One region of the Streptomyces sp. Root1310 genome, then DNA from elsewhere that is predicted to be linked to it. Evidence: riboswitches for the same ligand, from Rfam matches in the RefSeq annotation. Region 1 holds a riboswitch; the other holds the start of a gene.
The links. A riboswitch is a leader RNA that binds a small molecule or an ion and turns the genes downstream of it on or off. The one in region 1 is predicted to bind thiamine pyrophosphate.
Positions count from the first base shown of each region.

Region 2: another riboswitch for thiamine pyrophosphate. It lies ahead of thiC (phosphomethylpyrimidine synthase ThiC); the one in region 1 lies ahead of thiO (glycine oxidase ThiO).

Region 1 covers NZ_LMEQ01000001.1:412,021-419,714, reverse strand. Annotated here, with positions in the region: gene ASD48_RS01925 (sulfite oxidase-like oxidoreductase) at 1-7, shown strand, start outside; gene ASD48_RS01920 (deoxyribonuclease IV) at 38-916, opposite strand; gene pknB (Stk1 family PASTA domain-containing Ser/Thr kinase) at 962-2,902, opposite strand; gene ASD48_RS01910 (thiazole synthase) at 3,040-3,834, opposite strand; gene thiS (sulfur carrier protein ThiS) at 3,838-4,038, opposite strand; gene thiO (glycine oxidase ThiO) at 4,071-5,237, opposite strand; TPP riboswitch at 5,235-5,345, opposite strand; gene ASD48_RS01895 (hypothetical protein) at 5,398-5,748, shown strand; gene ASD48_RS01890 (FAD-dependent oxidoreductase) at 5,781-7,028, shown strand; gene ASD48_RS01885 (Rv2175c family DNA-binding protein) at 7,088-7,453, shown strand; gene thiE (thiamine phosphate synthase) at 7,538-7,694, shown strand, end outside.
Region 2 covers NZ_LMEQ01000033.1:289,257-296,950, reverse strand. Annotated here, with positions in the region: gene ASD48_RS37515 (VWA domain-containing protein) at 214-1,692, opposite strand; gene thiC (phosphomethylpyrimidine synthase ThiC) at 1,836-3,662, opposite strand; TPP riboswitch at 3,655-3,844, opposite strand; gene ASD48_RS37505 (YibE/F family protein) at 4,430-6,067, shown strand; gene ASD48_RS37500 (SsgA family sporulation/cell division regulator) at 6,286-6,732, opposite strand; gene ASD48_RS37495 (IclR family transcriptional regulator C-terminal domain-containing protein) at 6,833-7,694, opposite strand, start outside.

The sequences.
Region 1 (7,694 bases):
ACTCTGATCCCTCCGGTGCGGCGTCAGCCGTGCGGCGTCAGCCGTCCCGGAGCTTCTTCAGCCGCTCCACGTCCGCGGCGTGCCCCTCCTTGCCGCCGGGCGTCTCGATGATCAGCGGTACGCCCGCGGTGGCCGGATGGGTCATCAGCGCCCGGAACGGGTCCTCGCCGATGTGACCCGCGCCGATGTTCTCGTGCCGGTCCTTGTGGGCGCCGACCACGTCCTTGGAGTCATTGGCGTGGATCAGCTTCAGCCGGCCCTCGCCGACCGTGTCCACCAGCAGATCGAGGGTTTGGTGCATACCGGCCGGGCCGGTCAGGTCGTGCCCGGCCGCGAAGATGTGGCAGGTGTCGAGGCAGACGCCCAGCTTCGGATGGGCGTCCAGCGCCTCGAAGTACGGCCCGAAGTCCCAGGTCCGGGAGCAGAGCGAGGCGCCCTGGCCGGCGGTGGACTCGAGCAGCAGGAACGGGTCGTCGTCATGGGTCAGCTCGTCCAGCAGCGGCAGCAGGTACTCGCGCACCTGCTTCAGCGCCACCGACCGGTCCCGCCCGCCCGTCGCGCTCCCCGTGTGCACGACCACGCCCAGCGCCCCGATCTCCCGCCCGCGGCGCAGTGAGTGCCGCATCGACTCCACCGACCTCTCGGCCGTCGCCTCGGTGTGCGAGCCGAAGTTGATCAGGTACGGCGCGTGTACGTACGCCGGGACCGACCGGGCCGCACACGCCTCCCGGAAGGCCTCGTCCTGTCGCGGGTTGCCGACCGGAGTGGCCCAGCCGCGCGGGTTGGCGACGAAGACCTGGACCGTCTCCGCGCCGAGGTCGTGCGCGTACGACATGCCCACGTCGTGCAGACCGCCGGCCACGGGTACGTGACCGCCGACGGGGTTGCGGGAGGGGAGGGGGGTACGAGGACTCACCCGGTCAGGGTGTCATGCCCCGCGCACCGCCCCGGCACCGCCCGGTCACCGGATGGTGATCGTGATCGTCGACCCCTTGGGCGCCCTGTCGCCGGCGTCCACGGACTGGCTCTTCACGGTGTCGCCGAAGATCCCGAGCAGCCCCCGGTCCTCCTCGACCTCGAACCCGGACTGCTCCAGGAGCGACTTGGCATCGTCGACGCTCGCCCCGACCACATCCGGGACCTCGACCATCTCCGGCCCCTTGGAGAGCGTCAGCGTCACCGTGTCGCCCTCGGCGGCCTCGCTGCCCTCCTCCGGGGTCTGCGCCGCGACCAGGCCCTTGTCGAACTCGGAGTTGACCTGCTCGGTGGCGACCTTCACCTTCAGGCCGGCCTCCTGCAGCTCGGTCCTGGCGTCGTTCAGGGCGTCTCCGGTGACGTCCGGGATGTCGATCGGGCTGCCCTTGCTGACCACGATCGCCACCGCGGTGCCCGCGCGGCGCTTCGTGCCCGCCTCCGGGTCGGTGCTGATCACGAAGCCCTTGAGGACGTCCTCGCTGAACTCCTGGGTGACCAGACCCGGCTCCAGGCCGTCCGTCTTCAGCAGCTCCTCGGCCTTGTCCAGCCGCGAGCCCGTCACGTCCGGCACCTTCACGATCTCCGGGCCGTCGGAGACGGTGAGCGTCACGGAGTCGTGCTTGCGGATCCGGGCGCCCGGATCGGGGTCGGTGTCCATGACGGTGCCGCGCTTCACGGTGTCGCTGTGCTGGTGCCGCACTTTGCCGACCTCGAGGCCGGCGGCCTCCAGGCGTGTCCTTGCCTCCGCCTCCTTCTGCGTCAGCACCGCGGGGACCTTGGTGAACTGGCCGGAGTTGATGTACCAGACACCGGCACCCACGCCGAACACCAGCAGGACGGCGGCGATGAGCGCGAGCACCCCGCGCCGGGGCCGTGCGGAACGGCGACGGGGCGGCAGGGGCGGCCCGCTCTGGAAGCGGGAGGTGCGGTTGAGCGGGTCCTCGCCGTCGGCGGGGTCGTCGTCGTTGACGGGCAGCGGACGGGGCACGGTGAGCGAGCGCGGGATCACGCTCGTCCGGTCCTCGGCGTTGTCGTGTCCGGCGGTGACCGCCTGCGGCGGCATCGCGTCCAGCTGGTCCGCGGTGAGCGGTGCGCGCGCCTCCCGTACCAGCCCGAGCAGCGCGACGGCGTCGTACGGCCGGACGCCGGGGGTGCGGGCGGTGGCCGACGCCACGAGCTCGTCCAGCTCGAAGGGCATCCCGGGGACGAGGGCCGACGGCGGCGGGACGTCCTCGTGCAGGTGCTTGTAGAGCACGATCGCGGGGGAGTCGCCGTCGTGAGGCTTCTCACCGGTGAGCATCTCGTAGAGCACCACCCCGCACGCGTACACGTCGACGCGGGGGTCGGCGGCGCCGGGCTGCTCGATCTGCTCGGGGGCGAGATAGGCGACGGTGCCGAGCACGGCTCCCGTGGTGCTGGTCACCGTGTCGACGGACCGGACCAGCCCGAAGTCCGCGACCTTGACCCGCCCGTCGTCCCCTATCAGCACGTTCTCGGGCTTCATGTCCCGGTGCACGAACCCGGCCCGGTGCGCGGCGCCGAGCGCGGCCAGCACGGGCTCCAGGATGTCGAGCGCGGCCCGTGGCTGGAGCGCCCCGCGCTCCCGCAGCACATCGCGCAGCGTGCATCCGGCGATGTACTCCATGGCGAGATAGACGTACGACCCGTCGGCACCCTGATCGAACACCTGAACGACATTCGGGTGGGCGAGCCGGGCGACCGACTTCGCCTCCCGGATGAACCGCTCGACGAACGCCCCGTCGGCGGCGAGCGCCGGGTGCATCACCTTGAGCGCGAGCACGCGGTCCAGGCGGGTGTCCACGGCCCGGTAGACCGTGGCCATACCGCCGACCGCGATCCGCGCCTCTACGCGATACCGGCCGTCGAGCAGCTGCCCGACCAGAGGGTCCTGAAGGGTCGTGTCCACGCAGGTGAGTCTACGAGCCGCCGCCGACACCTCCGCCGGTTCCACCGCGATCGCAGCGCGACTGGAGCCGTCCTGTGACGCAACCCACGCGTCCCGCGACTCCCGTGTCCGCAGACCGGACGGTAGCGCCGCGGAGGTCAGAACGCGGGGCGCTCGGGGTCCAGCACGGCCCGGCCCTCCAGGGGCGAGGACGCCTCCGCGAAGTAGCGGGGCGGGATCCGTCCGGCCAGCCGGGCCAGCCTCCCGGCCTCGACGCCGGCCCGCATGGCCGACGCCATCCGCTCGGGTTCCCGCGCCCGGGTCACCGCCGACGCCAGCATCACCCCCGCGCACCCCAGCTCCATCGCCAGCGCCACGTCCGAGGCGGTGCCCGCCCCGGCGTCCAGGATCACCGGCACGCGCGCGTGCTCGACGATCAGCTGGAAGTTGTGCGGGTTGCGGATGCCCAGCCCGGAGCCGATCGGCGAGCCGAGCGGCATCACCGCCGCGCACCCCACGTCCTCCAGCTTCCTGGCCAGCACCGGATCGTCGTTCGTGTACGGCAGCACCGTGAACCCGTCGTCCACCAGCGTCTCCGCCGCCTCCAGCAGCTCGATCGGGTCCGGCAGCAGCGTGCGCTCGTCGGCGATGACCTCCAGCTTGATCAGATCGGTGCCCAGCGCCTCCCGCGCCAGCCGGGCCGTCAGCACGGCCTCCCCGGCGGTGAAACAGCCCGCCGTGTTCGGCAGCACCCGGATGCCGAGCCGCTCCAGCACCGACAGCACGGAACCGTGCACCGAGGGGTCCACCCGGCGCATCGCGACCGTCGTCAGCTCGGTCCCGGACGCCACCAGCGCCCGCTCCAGCACCTCCAGACTGGGCGCACCCCCCGTGCCCATGATCAGACGGGACGAGAAGGACCTGCCGCCGAGGACGAAGGGATCGTCGGCCATGGCTCAGCCCCCCTGGACCGCGGTCAGGACTTCCACCCGGTCGCCGTCGCGCAGCGCCGTGGACGGCCACTGCGCGCGCGGGACCACGGTCTCGTTGAGCGCGGCGGCCACCCCGGAGGGCGCCGGCGTCAGGGACCGTACGACGCTGTCGAGGGCCGTGCCGGGAGCGAACGCGCGCCGCTCCCCGTTCACCGAGACATGCACGTGGGCGCCCTCCCGGGCGTTCTCCTGGGCGTTCATGCGGGCTGCTCCGAGAGTGCGGCGGCGCGGAAGCGCCGGGGCGTGAAGGGACGGGCCTCTTCCGGGAGCTCCCCGGTGGCCAGGGCGTGCGCCATCGCGTCACCCGTCACCGGCGTCAGCAGCACGCCGTTGCGGTAGTGGCCGGTGGCCAGCAGCAGTCCCGCCAGCTCCGTCGGCCCGAGCAGCGGCGCGTTGTCGGGGGACCCGGGCCGCAGCCCCGCGCGCGTCTCCGTCAGCGGCAGCTCGGTGATCCCCGGGACCAGCTCATGGGCGTCGCGCAGCAACTCGTACACGCCTCCCGCCGTCACCGTGGTGTCCCAGCCCAGCTCCTCGCTGGTGGCGCCCACGACCAGCTCGCCGTTCTCGCGGGGGACCAGGTAGACCTGGCTGCCGCGCACCACGGCCCGCACGGTCCGGCTCAGGAACGGCGCGTACCGCGGCGGCACGGTCAGCCGCAGCACCTGGCCCTTCACCGGCCGTACGGGCGGCAGCACGTCCTGCGGCACCCCCGCGAGCCGTCCGCTCAGGCTGCCGCCGGCGAGCACCACCTGCCCCGCCGCCAGGGCCGTACCGTCCCGGGTGACGACCCCCGTGGCGCACTCGCCCACGACGGACAGCCGCTCGGCCCGTACGCGGTGGAAGGACACCCCGGCCCGCTCGCACGCGGCCACCAGCGCCGCGGTCAGCCGCCGCGGGTCGATCTGGTGGTCGCCGTCGACCCGCAGTCCGCCGCGCACCCCGGGCGCCAGCAGCGGTTCCAGGCGCCGGCACTCCCGCCCGGACAGCCACTCCGACTCCAGCCCCGACTGCTGCTGGAGTGCGTGCAGCTCGCGCAGGTGGGCGCGGTCGTCGGAGTCCAGCGCGACCGCGAGCGTGCCGCAGCGCCGGTAGCCGAGGTCGTGCCCGGTCAGCTCCGTCAGCTCGGCCGCGAACTCCGGGTAGCGGCGGGCGGAGGCCAGGTTGAGGCCGAGCAGGGTCTGCTCGCCGTGGTGCAGTTCCGTGACCGCGGCCAGCATCCCGGCCGCCACCTGGGCGGCCCCGCCGCCCGGTGCCGGGTCGGCCACCGCCGTGGCGAAGCCGCGCTGCGCGGCCCGCCAGGCCGTGACCAGCCCGATGATCCCGCCCCCGATGACGAGGACGTCTGACGTACGTGGAGACGACATGGGCGTCCAGCCCCTCCCTTCGCCGGCATGACCCGGATCAGGTTCGACGGTCGGAGGCCGCCAGCCTCCCTCTCAGCCCGGTGCGTCCGGACTCCCGCGTGTGCTCTAGGTTGGCCACCCTAGCCCGTGGTCCGGCGCCTCTGTAAGGGAGCCTTTCGTCATGCCCCGCTCGTTGGACGGCCTCGTCCTCGCGCCCGTCGCCGACCAGGCCCCGGGCCAGGTCGGCACCCGCACCCGCTTCACCTACCACGAGCGCGGCGGCGCGATCTGGGCGGAGTACACGGGCGGTGACGTCGTACGCGGGCATCTGGTGGGTACCAGGGAAGGAGACCGGCTCGACTTCCGGTACGTACAGCTCAAGCACGACGGGACGACGTCCTCGGGGCACTGCGTCTCGACGGTCGTGGAGCTCGCGGACGGACGGGTGCGGCTCGAGGAGAGCTGGGCGTGGGAGTCGCAGGAGGGCAGCGGCACCAGCGTTGTGGAGCAGGTCACGACGCACGACGGCTGACTGACGATTCGTCAGCCGCCTAAGGTGATCAGGTGAGCGAGCAGAGGCAGGAACAAGGCGGTCCGTCCGGGCGGCGCGTGGTGGTCGTCGGCGCGGGCATGGCCGGGGTGCAGACCGCCGTGGCCCTGCGGGAACAGGGCTTCGACGGCACGGTGACACTGATCGGCGCGGAGCCCCACCAGCCCTACGACCGGCCCCCGCTGTCCAAGGCCGTCCTGCTCGGCAACGCCGAGGGCTCCGCCTTCGACGTCGACTTCGAGGGCCTGGGCATCGAGCTGGTGCTCGGCCGCGAGGTCAGCGGCCTTCGCCCCGCCGACCACGAGCTGGACACCGAGGCCGGGCCCGTCCCCTACGACGTCCTCGTCCTCGCCACCGGCGCCGAGCCGATCCGGCTGCCCGGTGCCGAGGGCGTGCCCGGCGTGCACCTGCTGCGCACCCTGGACGACGCCGAACGGCTGCGTCCCGTGCTCGCCCGGCAGCACGACATCGTGGTCGTCGGCGCCGGCTGGATCGGCGCCGAGTTCGCCACGGCCGCGCGGGAGGCAGGCTGCGAGGTCACCGTCGTCGAGGCCGCCGACCGGCCGCTGGCCGGGGCCCTGCCCGCCGAGGTCGCCGCCCCGATGGCCACCTGGTACGCCGACAGCGGCATCGAGCTGCGCACCCACGCGCGCGTGGAGCGCGTCGAGCCCGGCGCGGTCGTCCTGGACGACGGCACCCGGCTGCCCGCGGGCGCCGTCGTGGTGGGCATCGGCGCCCGCCCCGCCACCGCCTGGCTGGCGGGCTCGGGCGTCGCGCTCGGCGCCCACCGCGAGGTCGTGGCCGACGTCCATCTGCGGACCTCCGTGCCCGATGTGTACGCGGTCGGCGACTGCGCCTCCTTCCCCTCGGGGCGGTACGGCGAGCGGCTTCTCGTGCATCACTGGGACAACGCCCTCCAGGGACCGCGCACGGTCGCGGCGAACATCGTGGGCGCCGCCACCGACGAGCCCCTGGCCGTGTACGACCCGGTCCCGTACTTCTGGTCCGAGCAGTTCGGCCGCTTCGTCCAGTACGCCGGGCACCACGCCGCCGCCGACCACGTGCTGTGGCGCGGCGACCCGTCGGGACCGGCCTGGTCGGTGTGCTGGCTGCGCGACGACCGGCTGGTCGCCCTGCTGGCCGTGGGCCGGGCGCGCGACCTCGCCCAGGGCAAGCGGCTGATCCAGGCGGGCACGCCCATGAACCCACGGCTCCTCGCGGACCCGGCGAGGCCTCTGAAGGCCGCGACGGCGGCGGTCTGACCGCCTGGTTGGACCGGCCCGGTTTCCGACTGTCAGCGGCAGATGGCAGGCTTGTTCCCGTGACCGAGATTGACGCAAAGACCGATGCTCTCGTCCCCGCCTGGCTCACCGTGCCCGACATCGCGGAAATGATGGATGTCGACGTGATCCGCGTCCGACAGCTGATCAAGGACGGCCAGCTCATCGCCGTACGCCGAGGCGAGAACCGCGCGCTGCACATCCCCGCCGCCTTCATCGACGGGGACAAGGTGGTCAAGGGCCTGGTCGGGACCCTGACCCTGCTGCGGGACGACGGCTTCAAGGACGAAGAGATGCTCGAGTGGCTCTTCACCCCCGACCCGAGCCTGCCCGGCACCCCCGCGCAGGCCCTGAGTGAGAATCGCGGCACGGAGGTGAAGCGCCGCGCCCAGGCGCTCGCCGTCTGACCGCGTACGACGCGTACGAACCGACACGCACGGCGTACGGGGGCCGCTCGCTCCCGTACGCCACCGCCCTGGGGGGAATTCCGTATGTCCGACACCGCCCGCGCCGGCCTGGCCGACGCCCTGCTGTACCTCTGCACGGACGCCCGCACCCGCCAGGGCGACCTCCCGGAGTTCCTGGACTCGGTCCTCGCGGGCGGTGTCGACATCGTCCAGCTGCGTGACAAGGGCATCGAGGCGGCCG
Region 2 (7,694 bases), on a different contig from region 1:
CGGCTTGCGCCCCCGCCGACCCCGCCGAGGGGAGCGCAAGCCGTACGCCGGGCGCCGGACGCCCGACGCCCGACGGCTCTGACGGAGAGCCGCCCCGCGGTTCGGTGCTGCCCTGCGGTGCTCGGCGCTGCCCCGTGCGGCTCGGTGTCACCGGCGCGGCATCCCGGAGTCGTACGTCCAGGCGTCGGCGCATCGGCGCATCCGCGCATCCGGTCAGAGAATGCCCGCCCGGCCGGCTGCGGTGATCCAGCTGGGGAACTCGGACAGCAGCCGGTCGTAGAGCTCTTGGTCCGGAAGGGTGCTGATGTCGTCCACGGAGAAGAAGCCCACGTTGTCGACACGGCGTCCGGGCAGCGTGTCGAACCGCTCCAGGACGCCGTAGTTGGACCGGCCGAGCCCCACGAACTGCCAGAAGATCGGCTCCTCGACCGCCGCCCGCAGCTCCTGCTCGATCGCCGCGTCGCGGTAGACCCCTCCGTCGGAGAAGAACAGCACCAAGGTCGGGGCGGCCGCCGGATTCTCCCGGACATACGACCTGACCTGGGCAATCGCCTTCTGTTCCTCGTTCTGGATGCCGACCGAGCGCATGTCGACCTGCCCCGGCTCCATCCCCTTGCGCGGCTTCCTGCTCCGCCGGAACAGACTGATCTCGCCCACCCGCACATGCAGTCGCAGCCACTCGGGGAGCTCACCCAACCGCAGGTCGGGAAGCCGGGCGGCATCGCTGGCGAAGGTCCAGGCCTGCATCTCGCCATCGTCGTCGAGTTCTGCCGCCACCGCGGCCATGCGCTCCACGACGTCCGCCACCACACCGCGTGAGTACAGGAACGCCATGGACCCGGAGGCATCGAGGACGAGCACGACCCGCGCGCTGATCCCCACCGCCCCTCGCTTGCTCAGGCTGACCGCGACCTGCTCCTTGCGCAGCGACAGCCGCTTCCGCATGTCGACGGGAAGCCGCTCCTCCCCCTTGGTCAGACGGGGGCCCGACGGCGGGGCGGTTGTCGGTGGCGTGGGCGCGGGCGCGGGTGGGGCGGATACGGGTGGGGTGGTGGGCCGTGGGGTGACCGCAGGTGAGGCAGCGGCGGATGGGGTGACCGCCGGGCGGTGCGGAGGGGTCGCCGCCGAACGGCTCGGTGGGGTGACCGCCTGCTCCGGCTCGTCGTCGACCGTGATCCCGAAGTCCGTGGCCACCCCCGCGAGCCCGGAGGCGTACCCCTGCCCGACCGCCCGGAACTTCCAGCGGCCCTCGCGCAGGTACAGCTCACCGGCGATGAACGCCGTCTCCGTGTCGGCCTGCATCTCGAAGCGGGCCACTTCGGAGCTCCCGTCCCCACCGAGAAGTCTCAACGTCAGGCCGGTCACCTGGCCGAACGTGCCCCCGTCGGCCGACGCGCACAGCACCACACGCGTGATGGCGCCCTCCAGTGAGCGGAGGTCGACCTGGACGGTGTCGGTCCAGACACCGGCTTCGCGCCGCTTGCCGAGGTGCCGCACGGCGCCGGACGCGTGCAGCGGCTGGTTGTAGAAGACGAAGTCCCTGTCGTCACGCACCCGCCCGTCCTGCGCCAGCAGCAAGGCCGAGGCATCGATGTCCGGCCCACCGGCCCCTTCGGCCCAGCGGAGTTCGACCCGTACGTCCGGCACGTCGACCGGCAGATTGGCACCCTTGCTCAGGGATCTCGCTGTCATGGAGGCAAGTCTGCCGAGCCGGCGCCCCGGGGCAACCGAACGAGCGCGATCATTTCCTCCTGGGCGACCGCCAGGAGCGTGCCGTCGGGACGCAGCGCCGCCCCCGGAAGTCGGACCACAAGGGACAGCGCCGGTCCGCTACGTCAGTCGGCCAGCGGCAGGTACACCCGGTTCCCGCTCGCCGCGAACTCCTTCGACTTCTCCAGCATGCCCTCGGCGATCTCCTCCGCCGAGGCCCCGTCGGCCGCCCCGGCACCGAACCGCTCGTTGATGCTCTGGCTGATCTTCATCGAGCAGAACTTCGGCCCGCACATCGAGCAGAAGTGCGCCGTCTTCGCCGGCTCCGCCGGGAGTGTCTCGTCGTGGAACTCCCGTGCCGTGTCCGGATCGAGGGCCAGGTTGAACTGGTCCTCCCAGCGGAACTCGAAGCGGGCGTCGGACAGGGCGTCGTCCCATTCCTGCGCACCGGGATGCCCCTTGGCGAGGTCGGCTGCGTGGGCGGCGATCTTGTACGTGATGACGCCGGTCTTCACGTCGTCACGGTTGGGCAGGCCCAGATGTTCCTTGGGCGTGACATAGCAGAGCATGGCCGTGCCCCACCAGGCGATCATCGCGGCACCGATGCCGGAGGTGATGTGGTCGTACGCCGGCGCGACGTCCGTCGTCAGCGGGCCGAGCGTATAGAACGGAGCTTCATCACAGATCTCCTGCTGAAGGTCGATGTTCTCCTTGATCTTGTGCATCGGGACATGGCCCGGGCCCTCGATCATCGTCTGAACATGGAAACGCTTCGCGATCCGGTTGAGCTCCCCGAGTGTCCGCAACTCCGCGAACTGCGCCGCGTCGTTGGCGTCCGCGATGGAACCCGGCCGCAGGCCGTCGCCCAGCGAGTACGTGACGTCGTAGGCGGCGAGGATCTCGCAGAGTTCCTCGAAGTTCTCGTAGAGGAAGGACTCCTTGTGGTGCGCGAGGCACCAGGCCGCCATGATCGAGCCGCCACGGGACACGATGCCGGTCTTGCGATTGGCGGTGAGCGGGACGTACGACAGGCGGACACCGGCGTGGACCGTCATGTAGTCCACGCCCTGCTCGGCCTGCTCGATGACGGTGTCCTTGTAGATCTCCCAGGTCAGTTCCTCGGCGCGGCCGTCGACCTTCTCCAGCGCCTGGTAGAGCGGCACCGTGCCGATCGGGACGGGGGAGTTGCGCAGCACCCACTCGCGGGTGGTGTGGATGTTGCGGCCGGTCGACAGGTCCATGACCGTGTCGGCGCCCCAGCGGGTCGCCCAGGTCATCTTCTCGACCTCCTCCTCGATGGAGGACGTCACCGCCGAGTTGCCGATGTTGGCGTTGACCTTCACCAGGAACCGCTTGCCGATGATCATCGGCTCGATCTCCGGGTGGTTGACGTTGGCCGGCAGCACGGCCCGGCCCGCCGCGATCTCCTCGCGAACCACCTCGGGGGAGACGTTCTCCCGGATGGCCACGAACTCCATCTCGGGTGTGACCTCTCCCCGGCGCGCGTACGCGAGCTGGGTGACCGCCTCGCCGTCCCGGCCACGGCGTGGCAGGCGCGGACGGCCCGGGAAGACCGCGTCGAGGTTGCGCAGACCGCCGCGGGGCGAGGTGTGCTTGACGCCGTCGTCCTCGGGGCGGACCGGCCGGCCCGCGTACTCCTCGGTGTCGCCCCGGGCGATGATCCAGTTCTCGCGCAACGGCGACAGGCCCCTGCGGACGTCGGTCTCGACGAGTGGATCGGTGTACGGGCCGGAGGTGTCGTACAGGCTGACCGACTGCCCGTTGGTGAGATGCACCTGACGGACCGGCACCTGTAGGTCGGGGCGGGTGCCCTCGACGTACCCCTTGTGCCAGCCGATGGACTTCCCGGCCTCCGAGGCGTTCCCGTCGACCGTGCTTTCGCTGGTCGCGTTCTGCGTGAAGGCAGGCGTGCGTGCGTCCTTGTTGGTCATGAGACCTACTCCCTACGCCGGCATTACCCGGTAACAGGTTCGGCGGTCGACGCAGCGGCTACCGCCTGCCGATGTTTCATGTGAAACATCACTCGAATCGAGAGACGTTCCACGTGAAACATCGCGAAGACGGAGGTCAGCGCCCTCTCAGCCCGGTGCTCCGAGCTCCCGCGTGTGCAAAGGTTGCCTCCACGCTAGCGTCAATTCTGGCGCGGTGAACAGGGGGCCCGGGTCGTTCTTGCGATGATCGGTCGGTGACCACGACACACCAGCCCCCGTATCCGCCGCCCGAGCCGCCCCGCCGACCGGGCTCCGCCGGCCGCCCCGGCGATGGCTCCGGCAATGGCTCCGGAAGCGGTTCTGGGAGCGGTTCCGGCCCCGGCCCGAGAGGCGACCGCGACTTCAACGACGGTCACGATCATCCGCGCAGTCCCGGCCACGGGCCGGGATACGCGGGCGGGCTCGGCGGGCTGAGACGCGTCGGAACCCCTGGCGGTCATGGACCCGGCTCGGTCGAAGGCCGCGGCTCAGGCCCAGGGTCGCAGCCTGGGTCCGGGACGCGGTCCGGGTCTCAGGCGCAGCCGGGGGCGGGCAGTGGCCGGGGTCATGGACACGGTCCAGGGCCCGGGACCGGCCCGGGATACCGGAGCGGGCAGGAATTCCAGGGTGGGCAAGGGCCCGGGAACGACCAGGGATACGGGAACGGTCGCGGGTACGACGGGCCTGACGGGTACGGGGACGTACCCGTCGTACCCGTACCCGGGCAGGTGTACGGGCCCGGGCAGGAGTACGGCCCCGACCACGGTTCCGGCCCTCGTCCTGGCCCGGGCCCTCGTCCTGCACGTGGTCCCGGCTCTGGTTCCGGCTCTGGTCCCGGCCCCGGTGACGGATATGGCTTCGACCGCGACCACGGTCATGGGCAGAGTCACGACGGTGGTCATGGCGGCGGCCCCGGTAGCGGTCCCGGCGGGGGCCACGGCGGCGGACACGGCCATGGCCCGGGTGACGGGCACGGTTCCGGTTCAGGCTCCGGTTCCGGCGGCGGGCACGGGCATGCGCACGGCCACAGTCACAGTCACGGCCCGGCCGCCCCCGTCTCCCAGCATCTGCGCAAGGTCATCGCTGCCATCCTCATCCCGTTCGGAGCCGCGGTACTGGTGGGGCTCGTGGTGCTGTGGCCCGGCGGAGCCCCGGCGCACGAACGCACGGGAGTCGGCTTCGACCGGCAGACCCAACAGGCCACGGTCACCAAGGTCGTGAGCTTGAGCTGTGCCTCGGTGAACGCCTCGGGCGACACCCCCACCGGCGACACCTCCACGGCCGAGGGCTCCTCCGCGCAGCAGCAGGCCGGCGGCACCTGCAAGCGGGCCACCATCCGGGTGGACACCGGCGACGACAAGGGCCGTACGTTCACCGAGATCGTCCAGCCCGACCAGTCACGGCAGTTGGAGCAGGGCGAGAAGGTCGTGGTCGCCTACGAGCCCTCCGCGCCGAAGGACCTCCAGTACTCGGTCACCGATGTGAACCGCCGCATTCCCATGGCGGTCCTGGCCATCATCTTCGCGGTCGCCGTCGTGGTCGTCGGGCGGCTGCGGGGCGTGATGGCGCTGGTCGCGCTGGCCATCAGCTTCATGGTGCTGAACTTCTTCGTGCTGCCCGCGATCCTCCAGGGGTCGAACCCGCTGGTCGTGGCGGTGGTGGGTTCGAGCGCCATCATGCTGATCGCGCTGTATCTCTGTCACGGGCTCTCGGCCCGCACCTCCGTCGCGGTGCTCGGCACGCTGATCTCTCTGCTGCTGATCGGCATCCTCGGCTCGCTGTTCATCGACTGGGCCGCGCTGACCGGCAACACGGACGACAACACCGGCCTGATCCACGGCCTGTACCCGTCGATCGACATGAGCGGTCTGCTGCTGGCCGGCATCATCATCGGCTCGCTGGGCGTCCTCGACGACGTGACGGTGACTCAGACCTCGGCGGTCTGGGAGCTGCACGAGGCCAACCCGGCGATGGGCTGGCGCGGCCTGTACCGGGCCGGCATCCGCATCGGCCGCGACCACATCGCGTCCGTGGTCAACACGCTCGTCCTCGCCTACGCCGGTGCCGCGCTGCCGCTGCTGCTGCTCTTCTCGATCGCGCAGAGCAGCGTGGGCACGGTCGCCAACAGCGAACTGGTCGCCGAGGAGATCGTGCGCACCCTGGTGGGCTCGATCGGCCTGGTCGCCTCCGTGCCCGTCACGACGGCGCTGGCGGCCCTGGTGGTCTCCGCCGACCGGGCAGGCGCCGGAAAGGCGCCCGTGACGGCTCCGGAAGCCACTCCTGCGGTTCCGGGGGGAACAGCGGAGGCGGCGGTGGCGGGCAGCGCCCAGACCCGGGGCGGCCGGGGCAGGCGGCGCAAACGCTGAGGCGGAGGGCGCCCGAGCACCGACCGCACCGGCCGGCTCGGGCGCACGCCCCAGTGTTCCCGGCCAGGCTGTACGGCGCCCGCGCCACCCCATGAAGAAGCGTTCCTGCACAACACCGACCGCAGCAAAGCCTTCACCACACCCGTGTCGCCATCACCCGCGTCGCCACGACTCGCCCCGCCACAACTGGCCACGACTCGCCTCGCCCCGCCATCACGTCAGCCGGCGCTCTGCTCCTCCGCCAGGATCCGGTCCAACGCTTCGTCCAAATGCGCGTCGAAATCGGCGAGAGCACCCTCCTGGCCCAGCGGAACCAGCTTGTCGGTGCGGTCGAGGAACGCCACGAGCGGGGCCGCCGAGGAGCGGAACAGCGCCTGGTCTCCACCGACCTGAAGCCGGATCAGGACCTCCCCCAGCACATCGGGATCCACCGGCGAGACACGGACGTCCCCTTCGCCGCACGGCCTGCCCACCCCGTCGATGAGCAGCTCGCGCCCGAAAGCCCAGGTCACCGGGGCATCGCCGGGCAGATGGAAGGTGAGCCGCACGGCATAGGGATCGCACGACTCGTAACCCAGCTCCACCGGAATGCGGAACGAGAGCTCCTCGGAGACGAGGAAGCTCATCATGACCTCTGCCTGTACTGCCTGAACGGACTCGCGCATCGCCTAACCCCGTCATTTGCCGCCGACTGGCCGGGAATGGACCTTCTGACACTGCACGCATCTTGCAGAAAGTACACAATAGATCACAAGGAGTGAGTTTTCAGATACTGATAGAGATCGCCAGCGACCCCAGCAGCCGTCCGATCTCGCTCTGAAGTTGCCGGGCGGCGGGCAGCAACCGGTCGGCGTGATGGGCGGGCAGAGAGATCGCCATCGTGGACGCCGTGGTGCCCACGGTGATCGGGACGGCGGCGCACACCGTGCCCAGCGCGTACTCCTGCCGCTCGACGACCGGTTCCATACGCCGCATCCGCTCCAGGCGCCGCAGCAGGGCGTGGTTGTCACGCACGGTGTACGGGGTGATCGACTCGGCGGGGTAGCGGGCCAGGTGGTCGCGGCGGGCCTCCTCGTCCAGTTGGGAGAGCAGACACTGGCCGATGGCGTGCGCGTGTCCGGTCTCGCCGAAGTCGGCCCACTCCTCGACCGCCGGATTGCCCGGGGTGTCCGAGACACACATGATCTCGATCTCACCGTCGCGGTACCTGGCGTAGTACACGGGGACACCGATCGAATCGCGCCACTGGGCGAGGGTGTCGGCGACCGTGCTGCGACGTTTCTGCGCGGCTCCGCTCCTGCCGAGCCGCTCAGCCGCCTCGCCGAGGAAGAACAGCCCTCTGTCCCGTCGCAGATAGCCCTCGTGCACGAGGGTGCGCAGCAGGTGGTAGGCGGTGGGCAGGGCGAGCCCGGTCTCGCGGGCGAGTTGCTTGGCCGGAGCCCCGTACTCGTGCTCCGCGACGCATTCCAGCAGCCGCATGGCGCGCTGGACGGAGCCGATCAGGGTGGCCGCGGGGTGCGGATGCTCGGGGGCGGTCGTGTTCGGTGGGCGTTGCAGCGGGGGTGCGGCGGACCGCGGCCGGGCGGGAGGTGTGAACGGTTCTGCCGATGCGGTGTCAACCATGACC